Regions from separate parts of the Sphingomonas sp. GW822-FHT03G08 genome, predicted to be linked through region 1. Evidence: riboswitches for the same ligand, from Rfam matches in the RefSeq annotation. Region 1 holds a riboswitch; the other holds the start of a gene.

The links. A riboswitch is a leader RNA that binds a small molecule or an ion and turns the genes downstream of it on or off. The one in region 1 is predicted to bind cobalamin.
Region 2: it holds a riboswitch for cobalamin, as region 1 does, so the genes downstream of both, metE (5-methyltetrahydropteroyltriglutamate--homocysteine S-methyltransferase) here and AC1RJ5_RS11340 (TonB-dependent receptor plug domain-containing protein) in region 1, are expected to answer to the same signal.

What each region holds. Positions count from the first base shown of each region.
Region 1 covers NZ_JBXAMZ010000001.1:2,456,260-2,465,423, reverse strand. Annotated here, with positions in the region: gene cbiB (adenosylcobinamide-phosphate synthase CbiB) at 1-120, opposite strand, end outside; gene AC1RJ5_RS11370 (aminotransferase class I/II-fold pyridoxal phosphate-dependent enzyme) at 113-1,078, opposite strand; gene AC1RJ5_RS11365 (adenosylcobinamide-GDP ribazoletransferase) at 1,075-1,794, opposite strand; gene AC1RJ5_RS11360 (histidine phosphatase family protein) at 1,791-2,360, opposite strand; gene cobT (nicotinate-nucleotide--dimethylbenzimidazole phosphoribosyltransferase) at 2,357-3,370, opposite strand; gene AC1RJ5_RS11350 (DUF1636 domain-containing protein) at 3,367-3,774, opposite strand; gene AC1RJ5_RS11345 (hypothetical protein) at 3,774-4,310, opposite strand; gene AC1RJ5_RS11340 (TonB-dependent receptor plug domain-containing protein) at 4,325-6,286, opposite strand; cobalamin riboswitch at 6,428-6,611, opposite strand; gene AC1RJ5_RS11335 (phytanoyl-CoA dioxygenase family protein) at 6,610-7,302, opposite strand; gene AC1RJ5_RS11330 (ABC transporter ATP-binding protein) at 7,299-8,072, opposite strand; gene AC1RJ5_RS11325 (FecCD family ABC transporter permease) at 8,066-9,058, opposite strand; gene AC1RJ5_RS11320 (ABC transporter substrate-binding protein) at 9,055-9,164, opposite strand, start outside.
Region 2 covers NZ_JBXAMZ010000001.1:1,012,327-1,021,490, reverse strand. Annotated here, with positions in the region: gene AC1RJ5_RS04425 (SIMPL domain-containing protein) at 1-151, shown strand, start outside; gene AC1RJ5_RS04420 (hypothetical protein) at 206-340, opposite strand; gene AC1RJ5_RS04415 (AMP nucleosidase) at 436-1,881, opposite strand; gene AC1RJ5_RS04410 (hypothetical protein) at 1,983-2,237, opposite strand; gene AC1RJ5_RS04405 (peroxiredoxin) at 2,342-2,824, opposite strand; gene AC1RJ5_RS04400 (YqgE/AlgH family protein) at 2,922-3,482, shown strand; gene AC1RJ5_RS04395 (hypothetical protein) at 3,487-4,008, opposite strand; gene metE (5-methyltetrahydropteroyltriglutamate--homocysteine S-methyltransferase) at 4,149-6,449, opposite strand; cobalamin riboswitch at 6,563-6,763, opposite strand; gene AC1RJ5_RS04385 (WG repeat-containing protein) at 6,942-7,463, opposite strand; gene ahcY (adenosylhomocysteinase) at 7,630-9,033, shown strand.

The DNA of each region.
Region 1 (9,164 bases):
GCAGGTGCCGATGATCGCCGCGAACAGGCCGACGGGATGGCCGATCCGGCGGTAGAGCTTGCCGGGCCAGCCCAGCGTGGCGTCGAGCGCGAGCGCGGCGAGGGCGATCGGCTCAGCCACGGAGCGCCGCTTCGAGCCGGGCGAGTGCTTCGCCCGTCGAGGGCAGGCCGATGCGCAGCCAGCGGGGCTGCTCGGCGAAGGGGCGGGTCAGGATGGCGTGGCGGGCGAGCTGCTCGAACAGCGCAATGCCGCTCGGCACTTCGATCAGGCGGAAGAGCGGGCAGGCGCCGATCGCGGCGTGTCCGGCAGCGGCAAGCACGGCGTCGAGCGCGGCGGCGTCATTCCTAAGCCGAGCGCGCATGGCCTCGGTCCAGGAGCGATCGCGATAGGCCGCGGTGCCGATCGCGATCGCGGCAGCGGAGACCGGCCAGGCGCCAAGAGCCGCGCGGATCGCTTCGAGCATCGGGCTGGGGCCGAGGACGAAGCCGAGCCGTACGCCGGCCAGCCCGAAGAACTTGCCGAAGGAGCGGAAGATCATCAGCGGCCGGGCATCGTCGATATGATCGGCGAGGCTCAGCGCGGGGTCGGCATCGGCAAAGGCTTCGTCGAGCAGCAGCCAGGCGCCGGGATCGCGACGGTCGAGCAGGCCGCGAAGCTGCGCGGACGAAAGGGCGCGGCCGTCGGGATTGTTGGGGTTGGCGAGGATCACCGTGCCGGCACCGGCCGCGTCGAGTGTCGTCCGGATTGCGCCGGCGATCATCTCGCCATGGGTGCGATAGGTCGGCGCGACATAGTGCGCGCTGCCGCCGACAAGGCCACCCGCGAGCCGCAGCCCGATTTCGGTGCCGGGCACCGCGCAGACATGGCGCGGGTCGACCTCGAAATAGTCGGCGGCGGCGGCCTCGAGTCCGGCCAGTTCATGCCGCTCCGGCAGGCGCTGCCAGTCGATGGCCAGGGCGTTGGTGCCGGGCCAGGGGTGGGGGTTGATGCCGGTCGAAAGATCGATCCAGTCCTCGCCGCCGAAATGCCTGCGGGCGGCTTCCATGCCGCCGCCGTGCCAGGTCCAGCTGGCGCTCATGCGAAGCGGACCAGCAGCAGCGCGGCGAGCAGCAGGCCGGTTTCGGTCAGCTCGATCCCGGCGCCGTGGCCGTCGCCCGATATGCCGCCAAGCTTGCGCCACAGCCAGGCCGCCCAGCCGAACCACAGCAGGGGCGCGGCGATCAGGCTCGGCGAGAACCAGCAGGCGGCGAGCAGCGCCACGCTCCAGATCGCCAGGTCGAGCGGGCGCACCGCGTCGCGGAAGCGCGAGGCGAGGCCGGCATGGAGGTCGGGCAGCCAGCGCGTCCAGAACAGCGGGGCGATGCGCGCAGCAAAGGGGATCGGCACGATGGCCAGCCAGGCACTCGTCGCGACCAGGGCGTGAAGCAGTATCAGCTTGGCGATGAGCTGCACGCCGATCGCCACCGCGCCGAAGCTGCCGATATGCGGATCGGAGAGCACCGCAAGGACGCGGTCTCGGTCCTTGTGCGCGGCGCCCGCCGCATCGGCGATGTCGCCGAGTCCGTCGAGATGCAGCGCGCCGGTGACCGCTACCCACAGCACCAGCCCGGCGAGCGCACCGCTCCAGGGATCGATCGCGGCGCCGAGCCAGCATCCGCCCGCGACGAGGGCACCGATGATCAGGCCGACCGCCGGGAACCAGCGCATCGACGCGGCGAACTCGGCGCCGCTCACCGGCAGGCGTGGAGTCGGGAGTCGAGTCAGGAACTGGATCGCGACGATCAGGCCCTTCATGTGACGAGCCCGGAAATCTGGGCGCTCGGCTTCTCGCCCGGCCATACGCGCAGCGAGACCAAAGCCGCATAGGGCAGGTCGAAGGCCCAGAGCTTGTGCTGGCCGAAGCCGCACAACAGGTGCAGCGCCGCGCGGATCGCGCCGCCATGGGTAACGACCAGCGTGGGCGAGGGTTCGAGTGCGGCAATCGCGGCGGAGACGCGCGCGACCAGCTCCGACCAGCGCTCGCCGCCGGGCGGCGGATTGGCGTCGGGGTCTTCCCAGAAGCGCAGCATCGCGCCGGACTCGACCTCGTCCGGCGCCAACCCGTCCCAGACCCCGAAATCGAGTTCGCGCCAGCGCGGGTCGACAGCGGGCCAGATCCTGCCGGCGTCGGCGATCGCGGCGGCGGCGTGGCGCGCGCGCTGGAGATCGGAACTGACGATGCGCTCAATATCCAGACCGGCAGCACGCGCGACGCAGGCGGCGATCCCTTCGGGTGTCGATCCGCAATCGGTGCGCCCCATCAGCCGTCCGGGCAAAGCCGGTGCACCGTGGCGCAGCAGATGCAGTGTCCAGGGCGTCACAGCTTGGCGGCGACCTGTGCCTCGGCAAATGTCGCCATCTGGTTGTGCGCGGCCAGTGCGGAGCGGATCAGGTTCACCGCGAGCGCTCCGCCGCTGCCTTCGCCGAGCCGCATGCCGAGTTCGAGCAGCGGGTCGAGGCCGAGCCTGGCGAGCAGCCGGACATGGCCGGGCTCCGCCGAGACATGGCCGGCGATGCAATGATCGGTGATCTCGACATTGTCGGCCGCGAGCGGGGCCACGGCCGCGCTGCTGATGAAGCCGTCGAGCACCACGGGGATGCCGAGCTGCCGGGCGTGCAACACGGCACCGGCGATCGCCGCGATCTCGCGCCCGCCGACCCGGCGCAGCGTCTCGAAGGCGTCCGCCGGCCCATCGGCGTGGAAGGCGCGTGCACGCTCCACGACCGCGGTCTTGCGGGCGATACCTTCGGCATCGACGCCGGTGCCCGGGCCGATCCACTCTGCCGCGGTGCCGCCAAAGGCGCGCAGGCAGAGCGCGGCGGCGGCGGTGGAATTGCCGATGCCCATCTCGCCTACGGTGAGCAGGTCAAGGTCGTTGCCCACTACGGCTGCACCGGCGTTGAGCGCGGCAAGGCACTCGGCCTCGGTCATTGCCGGGGCGATGGTGAAATCGGCGGTGGGGGTGTCGAGATCGAGCGCGGTCACTTCGAGCTCAAGGCCGGCCGCGCCGGACAGGGCGTTGATCGCCGCGCCGCCGGCCTCGAAATTGGCGACCATCTGGACGGTCACGCTGGCCGGGAAGGCACTGACGCCGTGGACGGTCACGCCGTGGTTGCCGGCGAAGATCGCGGTACGGGCGCGCTTGATAGTGGGGCGCGGATTGCCCTGCCAGCCGGCGATAAAGACCGCGAGCTCCTCGAGCCGGCCGAGCGAGCCTGCCGGCTTGGTCAGCTCGGCCTGGCGGGCGCGCGCCGCAGCGATGGCGCCTTCGTCCGGAACACAAAGATCGGCGAGCGCGACACGGAAATCGGCGGGCGAGGCGAAGATCATTCTGCGACGAATCCTGGGGGCGGGGTGCGCGTGATGAAATGGCCCTTAATTCCCTCGGGCCAGGCGGAATAGGGGACACGGCCATGCTCGCTGGCTGCATAGTGCACGGCATAGTCGAGAATGGCGCGTGCGCTGTCCTCGTCGGGCGTGAACCGGCCCAGGACATAGCCGACCTTGTCGGGCGCGCGCAGATGGACGGTGCAGTGATCGGTGCAGGCGAACAGACACGGCATTTCCTGCACTGCGACACCGGCATAGCGCGGATCCTTCGCCTGCACGGCCCGGAGCGCCGCAACCAGCCGGGCGCCGCCGCGCACGCCTGCGCCATCCTCGCGGGAGTCCGCGGAATGGCGACAGGTGTTGCAGGCGACGACCGCCGGGCCGTCCGCGACGCGGGTAAGCATCAGGCGGTGGCCAGCTTGCCGCCCGGCGCCGGCACCCCGAGCGCGACCAGCAGCCGGTAAAAGGCATAGAGCCCGATCAGGATCGCACCGTTGCGCAGGAACTGGTCGAGCGAATAGCCGGGGTGAAGCGTGATTGCCACGCCGCCCAGCATCGCCGCCCAGCACAGGGTGACCAGCTTGCCGGCAACGAACGCCGCGACATAGGCGATGGCCAGTTTCGCGACGGTCGATTGGATTCGGAGCTGGCCGAGCGCGGCATAGGCGCCGATCGCCGATCCGGCCGCCGCGGTGCCGAGCCCGACGCCCCAGAGGAGCGTCTTGGGGTCATGCGGATAGTGGAGGAACAGGAAGCCGACCGCCTGGTTGGCGCCCCAGGCGGCGAGCGCCAGCGCGATCCCGTCGCGCCGGCGCATATGCACTGCCGCCAGCGCGGCGAGCGCCGCAACCGGAGCCGTGCAGGCAAGAGCGAAACTGGTCGCCATGCTCGCCAGGGTAAGCAGCATGATCCACAGCGTGGATGCGCGTGCCTGCGTCATATTGCCTTCTCCCATCAGAAGCGCCCGCGGATGCCGGCATAGATGCTGCGGCCCAGCGTGCCGTAGCGATAGGCGGTCATGTACTTCTCGTCGAACAGGTTCTCGGCGCGGGCGAACACGCTGAGATTGTCACCGGCCTTGAGCTCGGCGCGCAGGTCGACCAGCGTATAGTCGTCGAGCCTGGTGGTGTTCGCCGCATTGTCGAAGCTGTGGCCGGACCAGCGCACCGCCGCGGCGGTGGTCAGGCCGAACGGGAAGGCATAGCTGATCGAGCCGTTCGCGGTGTTCTGCGGGCGGCGCGGCAGCCACTTGCCGAAGGTCGCGGTGCCGGCCGAGCGATCCTCGGCGACGGTCCAGCTGTAGTTGCCGTCCAGGGTGAAGCCGCCCAGGTTGAGCGCGCCCGAAGCCTCGATGCCATGTGCTTCGGCACGCGAGACGTTCGAATAATAGCCGAAACGGCGCACGGTGGTGCTGCCCGGCACGAAGCAGAGCGGCACGGTCGAGGTCGTGGTGCAGCTGTTGAAGATGATCTGGCTGGTGGTCTTGCGCTCGAACCAGGTCGCGCCGAACACCAGCTTGCGGCCGAACAGCTGCTGCTCGACGCCGGCTTCCCAGCCCTTGGCCTGTTCCGGGTCCAGCGCAGTGTTCCCGTATTCGCTGAACTGCTGGTACAGCGAGGGCGCCTTGAAGCCTTCACCGTAGTTGGCCCGCAGGATTGTACCGGTCGGCAGGCGCCACACGCCGCCGGCCTGGAACAGGGTCTGCCCGCCGAAGCGGCTGTGATCGTCATAGCGGATGCCGCCGTTCAGGGTCAGGCCGGTGATCGGCTCGACGCTGAGCTGGGCATAGGCGCTGGTCAGCTCGGCCTCGCCGCGCGCAAAGGCCGGCAGAGGCGTTGCCAGCGACGCGGCGGGCGAGCGGCTGCGGAAGTCCGAATTCTCGTTCTCGACGCCGAACACCGCGGAGATCTGCTTCGTGAAGGCGAAGCTGCCCTGGTACTCGAAGCGCTTGTTCTTGCCGTCGGACTCGAAGCTCAACGGGCGGGCGCGGGTCGGGCCGTAGCTGTCGCGATCGGTGTCGGTATAGGCATAGGCGAAGCGGTTGCGGAAACGCCCGTCGAGCAGCGACAGGTTGATGCCCGCATAGCCGACAAACTCCTCGTTGGTCGAATAGTCGCTATTGTCGCCGCTGGTCGAATCGATCTCGGTACGGCCGTTCGAATAATAGCCGCGGACCTCGACGCTCAGGTTGCTGGTGAGCGTCAGCTCGGCGCGGCCGCTGGCGCTGCTGTTGGTGTAGCCATCGGCTTCCTTGCCGCCGAATTCAGGGGCGATCGCCGAGATGCCCGCGGTGGTGAAGCGCTGGCCGCCGATGCGCCAGGCGAGCGGGCCGGTCTTGCCGCCGATCGCAGCGCGGGCGCTGACCGTCTCGCGCGAGCCGGCCTCGATGTCGAAGCTGCCCTCGAGCGGCTTTTCGGGCGTGGCGGTGACGATGTTGACCACGCCGCCGATCGCCTGGCTGCCCCAGAGGATCGACTGGGGCCCACGCAGCACTTCGATGCGCGCGCTGTCACCGATCAGCATGTTGGCGAAGTTGTAGCCGCCGCCGGTGGCCGCCGGATCGTTGAGCTTCACGCCATCGATCACCACCACGGTCTGGTCGGATTCGGCGCCGCGGATGCGCAGCGAGGTCGAAGTGCCATAGCCGCCGTTGCGCGAGATGCTGATGCCGGGCGTGCGGAGCAGGAGTTCGGTCGCGCCGACATCCTGGCTGCGATCGATCGCGGCCTTGTCGAGCACGGTGATCGAGGCGGGAACCTGGTCGATGTTCACCGGCGCGCGGGTGGCGGTGACGACGATGTCGTCGTTGCTCTCGGTGGCGGCGGCATCGGGTGCGGCGGCCTGCTGCGCGAAGGCGGCGGGAGCTGCGGCGAGGGCGAGAACAGAAACGGAGAGACGGAAAACGGACTTCAGCATTATTCGACCCAATCGACATGCCGGGTACGCGCGGACGCTGCCGGGGCCATTGGGCGCGCACGACAGCGTCCGCGCATGCGCGCGGCCAACCTTGTCGTCGCTCGGGTTCACCCCCGTCCGTCCGGCACACCCTGTCCGCACGAAAGACGACCACGACGGGCAGGTCTCCTGGCTCGCGGGTCGATGCCGGTCGGCCGCCTTCTCGGGCTGCAACACCCAATGGCAAATGGCCGATGACTCACCGCTTACAGTTGCAGGGGCAGCCGGGGTTTTCCCGTTCCCTTTTCATCCCCGTCTCCGGGGAACCTGTCGCGGCGCTGCCCTTAGGCGGCCTTCATCCAGACGACAAGCGCGAAGCGTGCCTTGTCGGCCGGCAGCGTGCGGTGCGGCGTGAAGCGATCGAGGAACAGGACGGTGCCCGCCGGACATTCGGGCTGGAGCCGGGGCATGCCGGCGATCGCCTCGTCGGTGATCCGAAGGCCCTGGTCGGTCTCGCTGGCGAGCGGCGCGGGCTGGCGGCCGGGGATGATCTCCAGCCCGCCATTGCCGGGCCCGGCGTCGCAGAGCGGGATCCAGGCGGTGGTCCAGACCTGCCCGCACGAGGTGCCGTCGTCGCGGGCAACGTCCGAGTGCCAGGCGTGGCGGTGCTCGGGGAAGCTGGCGATGCTGGCGCGGATACGGACGACCTTGCCGGCCAGTTCGCGCTCGCTGAGCCGCTGGGCCTCGGCGAGCAGGCGCGGATCGTTGGCGATCTCCTGCAGCCTGGGGCCGCGATGCGCATCGGTGCAGATCGCGACGCGCAGCAGGTTCGCCTGGCTGCGGTCGCTCGCATAGATCCGGTCGAGCCGTTCGGCGAGCGGGACGTCGGGGCAGCTCTTGTCGAAGGGCAGGTAGAAGGCGTGCGACAGCCGGTCGATATGCTCGGCGATATCGGCCTGTGCGGCCTCGACCAGCGCGCGATCGAACAGTGGCAGGGCGGCATAGCCCTGTTCGCGGTAGAAGGCGGGATCGGTCATCGGCTGCGGCCCAAAGTGGTGATCGTCGGCCAGTCGCCGCTGAGCTCTACCTTCGCCTCGATGCCGTAGACCGACTTGAGATTGGCGGAAGTGAGAACTTCGGCGGGCGTCCCGTCGGCGACGACGGTGCCGCCGTCGATCAGCACCAGCCGGTCGCAGTAGCGTGCGGCCATGGTGAGGTCGTGGAGCACCGCGATCACCAGACCGCCGGCGCGGGCCTCGGACTGGAGCAGCTCCATCACGTCGATCTGGTGACCGGGATCGAGGCTGGCGAGCGGCTCGTCGGCGATCAGTGCGGGGGCTTCCACCGCGAGCGCGCGGGCGAGGAGGACGCGGGCGCGCTCGCCGCCCGAAAGCTCGGTGGCGGGGCGGTCGCGCAAGCCCCCGACATCGGCGCGCGCCATCGCCCGCTCGATCGCTGCGGTATCGGCCTCGCCGATCCGCGACATCGGCGCGAGATGCGGCAGGCGGCCAAGCTCGACCAGCCGCTCGACGGTGAGCGGCCAGTGCAGCGTCTGGCCCTGGGGGAGATAGGCGACACGCCTGGCCAGTTCCGCGCGCGCCATGCTCGCGACGTCGGCGTCATCGACAAGGATGCGCCCGCTATGCGGCACCAGCGCCAGCATCGCGCGGGCGAGGGTGGACTTGCCCGCACCATTGGGGCCGACGATGCCGGTGAGCGTGCCGGGCACGAAGGCTGCGCTGGCGTTTCGGACGACATGGCGCTTGCCGAGCGACACGCCGACCTGTTCGAGACGAATGTTCACCACAGGCGGCGCTCCCGCATCAGGTGGATCAGGAAGACCGGTACGCCGAGGAACGCGGTCACGACGCCGAGCTTGAGCTCGTTCTTGGTATCGATAAGCCGCACCGCGAGATCGGCGAAGGTGAGCAGGGCGGCGCCGCCGATCGCGGAGGGCAGCAGGATCGCCGAGGGGCTCCGGTCGGTGAGCGGGCGGACGAGATGCGGGACGATCAGGCCGACAAATCCGATCGCGCCCGATACCGCGACCGCGCCGCCGACGCCGATCGCGGTGCCGAGCAACAGGCGGATGCGGGTGCGCTGGATATCGACGCCGAGCGCCTGGGCGCCGTCCTCGCCGAGCGTCAGCGCATCGAGCGCGCGGCCGTCCCAGAAAAGCAGCAGCGCACCGATCGCGATGCAGGGATAGGCGATCCAGACATGTTCGAACGAGCGGTTCTCCAGGCTGCCGAGCAGCCAGGTCATGATCTCCATCGCCGCGAAGGGATTGGGCGAAAGGTTGAGCGCCAGGCTCACGCCCGCCGTGGCCAAGGTGGCGATGGCGATGCCGGCGAGGATCAGGGTGAGCGGGCTTTCCGAGCGTCCGGCAAGTGCGGACAGGCCGACCAGCGACAGCAGCGCGCCAAGCACCGCCAGTACGGGGAGTACGATCGGATGCAACTCGGCCAGCCCGAAATAGAGCGCCGCCACCGCGCCGAGCGACGCGGCGTTTGACGTGCCGAGCACCGAAGGCTCGGCGAGCGGGTTGCGCAGATACCCTTGCAGCGCCGCGCCGGCCAGGCCGAGCATCGCGCCGACGCCGAGGCCGAGCAGCATGCGCGGCAGGCGCAGTTCGAGCAGGATGGTGGAGGCGATGCGGTCACCATGCCCGGTAAAGGCGGCGAACATCCGGGCGAGTGACAGATGGACCGGGCCGAACAGCAAGGATCCGATCGCCGCGACGAGCGTGAGAGCGAGCAGGCCGCCGATCAACAAGGGACGGGATAGGGTCATCGGGCGTGGGTCCGATCCTGATAGCGGATAAGTTGGGTCGCCATCCCCTGGGCCGCCTCGACATAGGCGGGGCTGCCGCACACGGTCCATGCCTGGGGGATGGAGA
Region 2 (9,164 bases), 1.4 Mb from region 1:
CATCGATGAGGCGGGGCAGCTGACGCCGCCGGCGCTCGCGCGCATGCTCGAAGCCAGCGCGCCGCCCTATCGCCTGCGGACGGAACCCGCCAAGCCCGGCTTCGTGCGGGTTGAGGCGAGCGTCATGGCGGAGTTCGCGCTCACGCCCTAGCCGCGGATCGCGGCGCGGTGGCGCCCCGGCCCTTGCCGGTGACGCGGCGGCGGCTCAGGCCGGCGGGTCGCTGTCGGGGATCATGCCCTCGTCGGCGATCTGCGCGTCCCATTCGGCTGAGCTGTCGGTGCCGTCGGACTGGTGCGCGTGCGGCGCCTCGGCTTCGGGCTGTTCCTCGGGGTCGATCATGGTGACTCTCCTCAACAGGGCTGAACGCACCGCCGAGATAAGCTGTCCGCCCGGTCCCGTCATCCTACCCGAAGGAAGGATGACGGCGGACAGCCTTACCGGAACGGCGGCTCGTTGAACGCGCGCAGCTTGCGGGAGTGGAGCTTGGCGCCTTCGCGGCGCAGCTCCTCGCAGGTCTCGATGCCGATCTTGAGGTGCTCGGCGATCGCGCGCTCGTAGAACAGGTTCGCCTGGCCCGGCAGCTTGAGCTCGCCGTGGAGCGGCTTGTCCGAGACGCAGAGCAGCGTGCCGTAGGGCACGCGGAAGCGATAGCCCTGGGCGGCGAGCGTGGCGCTCTCCATGTCGATGCCGACCGCGCGGCTGAGCGAGAAGCGCAGCGCCGATTGCGAGTAGCGCAGCTCCCAGTTGCGGTCGTCGGTGGTGACGATCGTGCCGGTGCGCAGCCGCTGCTTGAGCTCGTCGCCCGACTGGCCGGAGATGGTACCGGCGGCGCGGGCGAGGGCGAGCTGGACTTCGGCGATGGCCGGGATCGGGATCTCCGGCGGCAGCACGTCGTCCATGATGTGGTCGTCGCGCAGATAGGCGTGGGCGAGGACATAGTCGCCGATCCGCTGGCTCGGGCGCAGGCCGCCGCAATGCCCGATCATCAGCCAGGCCTCGGGGCGCAGCACCGCGAGGTGATCGGTGATCGTCTTGGCGTTGGACGGGCCGACGCCGATGTTGACCAGCGTGATGCCCGAGCCGTCCTTCGCCATCAGGTGATAGGCGGGCATCTGGTGGCGACGCCACGCCGAGGTGTCGTTGAGCAGCCGGTCGGTATCGTCCCCGGCCTCGACCAGGAGGCCGCCCGCGCCCGAGACCCCGGTGAAGCGCGAGCCCTCACCGAGCTGGTCGACCGCCCAGCGGACGAACTCGTCGACATAGCGGTGATAGTTGGTGAACAGGATGTATTGCTGGAAATGCTCGACCGGGGTGCCGGTATAGTGGCGCAGGCGGGCGAGCGAGAAATCGGTGCGCAGCCCGTCGAACAGCGCGAGCGGCCGAGTCGAGTCCGAGGACATCCACAGCCCGTCGGCGATCTCGTCGCCGATATGCGCCAGCTCGGTCGCCGGGAAGTGACGGCCCAGCTCGGTGACCGAGATCTGGTCCATCGCCGCGATGTGGCCGGGATCGAGCACATAGGGGAAGGGGATCTCCTGCCGCCCGGTGACGGCATGGACCTCGACGTCATAGTCCTCGATCAGGAAGGTCAGCTGCTCGATCAGGTAGCGGCTGAACATCGCCGGGCGGGTGACCGAGATGCGATACTCGCCTTCCTCGACCAGCCGGCCGAACGAGCGGCGCGGGGTGGGGCGGTTGCGGTCGGTGCCGCCGCGATAGGTGACGCGCAGCTCGGGATAGGCGAAGCTGCCGTCGGTCCGGTCTTCCGGGCTCGGCGGCGTGCCTTCGCTGATATAGCGGTTCAGGGCGGCTTTGAGGCGATCGACCGAGGCGTTGTAGAGGCGCTCGAGATCGGCGACGATGTCGGATGCTTGAGTCATCTTGCAGGGCTAAGCGCCAAAAATGACTCTGGCAAGACCATGGGCCGAGGCAAGCCCCGGCCCAGGCTGGCCCTCCCCATAGGGGAGGAATTTTTTCCGGCTTATTTCTTGGCCGGCTTGGCCGCGGGTTCCTTGTCGCCGCCCAGCTGGGTGGCGGCATAGGCGGCACCGCCCACTGCGGCAGCGACTCCGGCGGCGATGCCGGCCGCGGCGATCGGATGCTCCTTCACCGCATTGACGGTCGCATCGACTGCGTCGCCGATCGCTTCCTGCGCCTGGGCGAGGAAGCTCTTCGCCTCGTCCCTGGCTTCGGCGACGGTCTCGGGAAGTGCGTTGGCGGTTTCGGTATCGGCCATGTCGGTCCCTTTCTGAAAAGCTCGCCAGATCAACTCCGGCGAGCCTTCCAAGGTTCCGTTACGCTGCCGTGTTCAGCTCACAGCTTGCCGAGAAGATACTCGGCTCACAGCTTGCCGAGAAGATACTCGGCCGAGCTCACTTCGAACTGGCCCGGCGCCTCGACGTTGAGCTGCTCGACCACGCCGTCATTGACCAGCATCGAGAAACGCTGTCCGCGCGTGCCCATGCCGAACTTCGAGCCGTCCATGGTCAGGCCCAGCGCCTTGGGGAAATCGCCATTGCCGTCGGCGAGCATCGTCACCTTGCCCTCGACGCCGCTGGCCTTGCCCCAGGCGCCCATCACGAAGGCGTCGTTGACCGCGGTGCAGGCGATCTCGTCCACGCCCTTCGCCTTGATCTCGTCGGCCTTTTCGACAAAGCCCGGCAGGTGCTTGGCCGAGCAGGTGGGGGTGAAGGCACCCGGTACCGAGAAGATCGCCACCTTGCGGCCGGCGAAATAGTCGTCCGAGGAAATCTGGTCGGGGCCAGCCTCGGTCACCTTGACGAAGGTTACGCTGGGAATGCGGTCGCCAACCTGGATGGTCATTCTTCTCTCCTGGAAATGAGTCGTGCCGCTCCATCGGCTTGTGGCGGGTGATTTTCAAGCGTGCGGAGCCGAAGTGGTGCGGCTACGTTGATCGGGCATGGACTCGACACCTTTCCTCACCGGCCAGTTCCTCCTCGCCATGCCGGGCATCGGCGATCCGCGCTTCGAACGCGCGGTGATCGCGATGTGCGCGCACGACGATGAGGGGGCGCTCGGCATCGGCATCGGCGACACGATCGAGGGGCTGACCCTCCATGACCTGCTCAAGCAGTTCGAGATCGAGCCGGGCGACGCGCCCGACACGCCGGTGCATTTCGGCGGCCCGGTCGAGCCGCGTCGCGGCTTCGTCCTCCATTCGCCCGACTGGGGCGGACAGGACACGATCGATGTCGACGGCCGCTGGGCGCTGTCGGGCACGATCGACGTGCTGCGGGCGATCGCCGAGGGCACCGGCCCCGCCAAATATCTGGTCGCGCTCGGCTATGCCGGCTGGAGCGAGGGGCAGCTCGACAGCGAGATGGCGCGCCATGGCTGGTTCAACACCGCCGGCACGCCCGACCTGATCTATGACATCGACGCCGAGGACCGCTGGGCAGTCGCCTTTGCCGGCGCCGGCATCGATCCCCGCCTGCTCTCGAACAGCGCGGGGACCGCCTGACGCCCTAGTGCGTCGGGTCCGCCGGCGTCTCGTCGTCGCCGCGGACATAGACCTTGCCTTCCAGCACCTTGATCCGCACCACCGTGTCCTGGTGCGGGGTCGAGCAGAAGCTGCCGGTGGTGTTGACGTCCATCTTCTCGTGCGTGTCGCGCTGGCGCAGCACGAAGCGTACCGGCAGCGCGCAGGTCTTCGGCCCGCCATTCTTGAAGCGCAGCGTCGCCTTCAGCGGCTCCAGCGCATTGCCCATCTGGTTGTCGCTCCAGCGCGGCGAGCGGCCCGGGCTGGCGGAATCGACATAGAAGCCGACCACGTCGTAATTCGCGGTCTCGTTGATGATGACCATGCAGCCGAGCTTCCAGCAGTTGACCTTCACCTGCTCGGGATAGTTGCGCATCATCGCTGCCCAGGCCCGCGCGTCGCCGCCGGGGTCGCCGACATCGCGGATGATGCCGGCGCTGTCCTGCGCAAGGGCAGGCAGGCTGGGGGCGAGCGAAAGGAGCAACGCAGACGCAAGGAACCTGAGCATGGGTGAACTCGCAATGTGGATTGTGACGCGAGCCACGATTTGCCCGGTCCCGCGGCTTTCGTCACCGCCCAAAAATTGGGGTACCACCATTTCCGGCGGAGTTACCGCCCGACCGTACCACAGCCGGGCGGTACCAATTGTCAGGCCGGCTCGGCCACGCGGACGCGCAGCGCCCGTGCCGCGGCGACCATCGCGTCGATCGCCGGCTTCACTTCCTCCCATTTGCGGGTCTTGAGCCCGCAATCGGGGTTCACCCACAATTGCTCGGGCGCGAGGTGCGCCTGGGCGAGCTTCATCAGTTCGACCATCTCGTCCTGTGTCGGCACGCGCGGCGCGTGGATGTCGTACACGCCCGGCCCGATCGCGCTCGGGTAGCGATAGGCGGCGAAGCCCTCGAGCAGCTCCATCTGCGAGCGCGCGGTCTCGATCGAGATCACATCGGTATCCATCGCGCCGATCGCCGGCAGGATGTCGTTGAACTCCGAATAGCACATGTGGGTGTGGATCTGCGTCGCGTCAGCCACGCCCGCCGCGGTCAGGCGGAAGGCATCGACCGCCCAGTCGAGATAGGCATCCCAGTCGCGCCGGCGCAGCGGCATGCCCTCGCGCAGCGCCGCTTCGTCGATCTGGATCGCCTTGCAGCCAGCCGCTTCCAGGTCGAGCACTTCGTCGCGGATCGCCAGCGCGATCTGCTGGCACGATGCCGAACGCGGCTGGTCGTCGCGCACGAAGCTCCAGTTGAGGATCGTCACCGGGCCGGTGAGCATGCCCTTCATCGGCTTGTCGGTGAGCGACTGCGCATAGCGCCACCACTCCACCGTCATCGGCTCAGGCCGCGAGACATCGCCATAGAGGATCGGCGGCCGCACGCAGCGCGAGCCATAGGACTGGACCCAGCCATTTACCGTGAAGGCGAAGCCGGCGAGCTGCTCGCCGAAATACTGGACCATATCGTTCCGCTCGAACTCGCCGTGGACCAGCATGTCGAGCCCGGCTTCCTCCTGCCAGCGGATCGTCCGCTCGGTCTCCTCGCGCAGGAACTGTTCGTATGCGGCGCTGTCGAGATTGCCGCGATTATGCTCGGCCCGGGCGTGGCGCACTTCGGCGGTCTGCGGGAAGGAGCCGATCGTGGTGGTCGGGAAGGGCGGCAGGTCGAGGACCTCCGCCTGCACCACGGTGCGCTCGGCATAGGGCGAGGTCCGCTCGCGCATCGCCGCGCTAACCGCCGCCATCCGCGCCGCGACCTTCGGATCGTGGATGCGCGGCGAGACCTTGCGCGCCGCAGCCGCCGCACCCGATGCGGTGAGCTTCGCGGCCACCCATTCGCGCCCGCCATTGAGCGCGTCCTTGAGCGTCGCCAGCTCGTCGATCTTCTGCACGGCAAAGGCGAGCCACTGCTTCACTTCGTCGTCGAGCTTCGGCTCCAGCGCCAGGTCCACCGGCACATGGAGCAGCGAGCAGGACGGCGCGATCACCAGGTCGCGCGTCGCTGCGATCGGCTCGATCCGGTCGAGCAGCCTCTCCAGGTCGGCCCGCCAGATGTTGCGTCCGTCGATCACGCCGAGCGACAGCAGCAGTCCCTTGGGCGCAGCGACCAGTATCTTGTCGAGCTGGTCCGGCGCGCGGACGAGATCGAGGTGCAGCCCGGCCACCGGCAGGTTGACCGCCAGCGTGAGGTTGTCCTCCAGCGCCCCGAAATAGGTGGCGAGCATGATCTTGAGGCCGAGGCGCGGAAGCTTGGCATAGGCGCGGGTGATCGCGGCGCGCTGGCGCTCGCTCAGGTCGGTGACGAGGATCGGCTCGTCGATCTGCACCCATTCGGCCCCGGCATGCTGCAGCTGGGTCAGCACCGCCGAATAGAGACCCAGCACTTCGTCGAGGAAATCGAAGGGATCGATATCGCGGCCCTTGGCCAGGCTCAGCCAGGTGACCGGCCCGAGTAGCACCGGCCGCGTCTCGTAGCCGAGCGCCCTGGCCTCGCGATATTCGTCGACGATTTTGGCGGAGGAGAGGGCGAGCTTCTGCCCGGCGACCAGCTCGGGCACCATGTAATGATAATTGGTGTCGAACCATTTGGTCATTTCCTGCGCGGTGTGGCCATGGCCATGCGCGCAGCCGCCAGTCTCCCCGGTCGTGCCGCGCGCCATCGCGAAATAGGTGCCGAGGTCGGCGGTGCCGGCGGCGACGCCGTAGCGCTCCGGGATCGCGCCCAGCATCAGACTGGTGTCGAGCACATGGTCGTAGAAGGAGAAGTCGTTCGACGGCAGCCAGTCGACTCCGATCGCGGCCTGGCGGGCCCAGGCGGCGGCGCGCAGCCCCGCGGCGGAATCTAGCAGTTCGGCTTCGGTGGACTTGCCGCTCCAGAACTTCTCCAGAGCGAATTTCAGCTCGCGTCGCGGACCGATCCGCGGAAAGCCGAGCGTGGCAACAGTGACGGTCATGGTCTTCATACCCCGATGAAGGGCGGGGGAGACCGGCATGGACACGCACACGCACCGCGAACGAATAGCCCGGCCGCGGCAAGCAGGCGGCCAGACCGGGCACCCCGCCGGTGGACGTTATCGCGTCAAAGGCAGGTCTCCTGGCTCACGGGTCAGCGCGGACGATCCGTCTTCCCAGGGTTGCCCCCAGTGACATGCTGGACCGCCGCTCGCCGCTTACAGTTGCGGGGGCAGCGCCGGAATCGCACCGGCTTCCCGTCTTAGCTTCCGCGCGGATTTGGCCCGGCGGAAGAACCTCGACCGCTTAAGCATCCGCCTGCCGGGGTGGTTCGTCAAGGGTGATATAAAGAATTCTTTATATGATGGTTTCGGGAGAGCCTCTATTCCGTCATGCTGAACTTGTTTCAGCATCCACCTCTACCCCAGCGATACCGCTCGAGGCGCGTTGGACCCTGAAACAAGTTCAGGGTGACGGAGGATTGGAAGCGGAAATCACCGCTTCCCAGCCAGTTCCCGCCCAAGCCGGTCCACCCGCAGCCACCGCCCGCCGGTGTACCAGTGATGCTCGCCGTCCCCGGTCAGCGTGCATCCGATGCAAACTTCGGCGACACCCTTCTCGAACGGCATCGCCCCGTCGTATCGCCGCGCGATCACCAGGTGCAGCGCGCGGTCGATATAGCCGATCTTGCCGTTCCATTCGGAACGTGCACGCCCGTCGACGAAGGGATCGGCGCCATTGTCCATCGCCATCACCGGCGCGCTGCGGCCGTCGCGGGCGACATAATGGAAGCTCTTGCCGACATGGACGGTAGCCAGTCCATCCCGGTCATGGTCGAGCTTCATCCGATGCGCCGGCGCCAGCCGGATCGTGCCGTCGGCGTCCTGCGCCGCGCAGTCCGGGAAGGTGTCGAGCTCGCCGCCGCGCGGGGCGTAGAAGCAGGGGAGGGGGTAGCGCTGCTGAGCCGGTTCGGCGGGTGTCGCGAGCGTCACGAGCGGAAGAAACAGCCAGTGCATGGGGCGAGGCTATCATGGCGCTGTGCCTCGCACAAAGACCGGCTCGCCGTGACATATAAAGATATCTTTATATCGGGATTGCGCGGCCAGGGCGAAGCCTGTAGGGCGCCCGCATCCGCCGCCGGTGATTCCCGGCGCGTAACCGATTCACATCTGGAGACAGCTCGTGGCTACCGTGCTCGACAAGGACTATGTCATCAAGGACCTTTCGCTTGCCGCCTTTGGCCGCAAGGAAATCGAGATCGCCGAGACCGAAATGCCGGGCCTGATGGCGCTCCGCGCCGAGTTCGGTGCTTCGAAGCCTCTCAAGGGCGCGCGCATCACCGGTTCGCTGCACATGACGATTCAGACCGCCGTGCTGATCGAGACCCTCAAGGAACTCGGCGCCGAGCTGCGCTGGGCGACCTGCAACATCTACTCGACCCAGGACCATGCCGCGGCCGCCATCGCCGAGGCCGGCATCCCCGTCTTCGCCGTCAAGGGCGAGACGCTCGAAGAATATTGGGATTACGTCATCCGCATCTTCGACTGGGGCCAGGACCAGACCTGCAACATGATCCTCGACGACGGTGGCGACGCCACCATGTTCGCGCTGTGGGGCGCGCGCGTCGAGGCGGGTGAGGAACTGTTCACCCCGTCGAACGAAGAGGAAGAGATCTTCGTCGCCACGCTGAAGCGCTTCCTTGCCGAGCGTCCGGGCTACCTCACCAAGACCGTCGCCACGATCAAGGGCGTCTCGGAAGAGACCACCACCGGCGTGCACCGCCTGTACGAGCTGTCGAAGAAGGGCAAGCTCCCGTTCCCGGCGATCAACGTCAACGACAGCGTCACCAAGTCGAAGTTCGACAACCTCTATGGCTGCAAGGAATCGCTGGTCGACGCGATCCGTCGCGCCACCGACGTGATGCTCGCCGGCAAGGTCGCCTGCGTCGCCGGCTTCGGTGACGTCGGCAAGGGTTCGGCCGCGTCGCTCCGCAACGGCGGTGCCCGCGTTCTGGTCACCGAGATCGACCCGATCTGCGCGCTGCAGGCGGCGATGGAGGGCTATGAAGTCGTGACGATGGAAGAGGCCGCCACCCGCGCCGACATCTTCGTCACCGCCACCGGCAACGAAGCCGTGCTCACCGTCGACCACATGCGCGCGATGAAGAACATGGCGATCGTCTCGAACATCGGCCACTTCGACAGCGAGATCGAGATCGCCGGCCTGGCGAACTTCAAGTGGACCGAGATCAAGCCGCAGGTCGACGAAGTCGAGTTCCCGGATGGCAAGAAGATCATCGTGCTGTCGAAGGGCCGTCTGGTGAACCTCGGCAACGCGACCGGCCACCCGTCGTTCGTGATGTCGTCGTCCTTCACCAACCAGGTCCTCGCCCAGATCGAGCTGTGGACCAAGTCGGACGAGTACAAGAACGACGTGTACGTCCTGCCGAAGCACCTCGACGAGAAGGTCGCGGCGCTGCACCTCGACAAGCTCGGCGTGAAGCTGACCAAGCTGACCCAGAAGCAGGCGGACTATATCGGCGTCACCGTCGAGGGTCCGTTCAAGCCGGATCACTATCGCTACTGATCCTTCGCCGTCAGGCGAATGAAAGGGCCGCGCTTCCCCCCCGGGAGGCGCGGCCTTTTTCGTTGGCGCGGGCCGACTGCCGTACTGTTGTAATCTCGCAACACGCCGCAACAAACTGTTGTCGCAAGGCA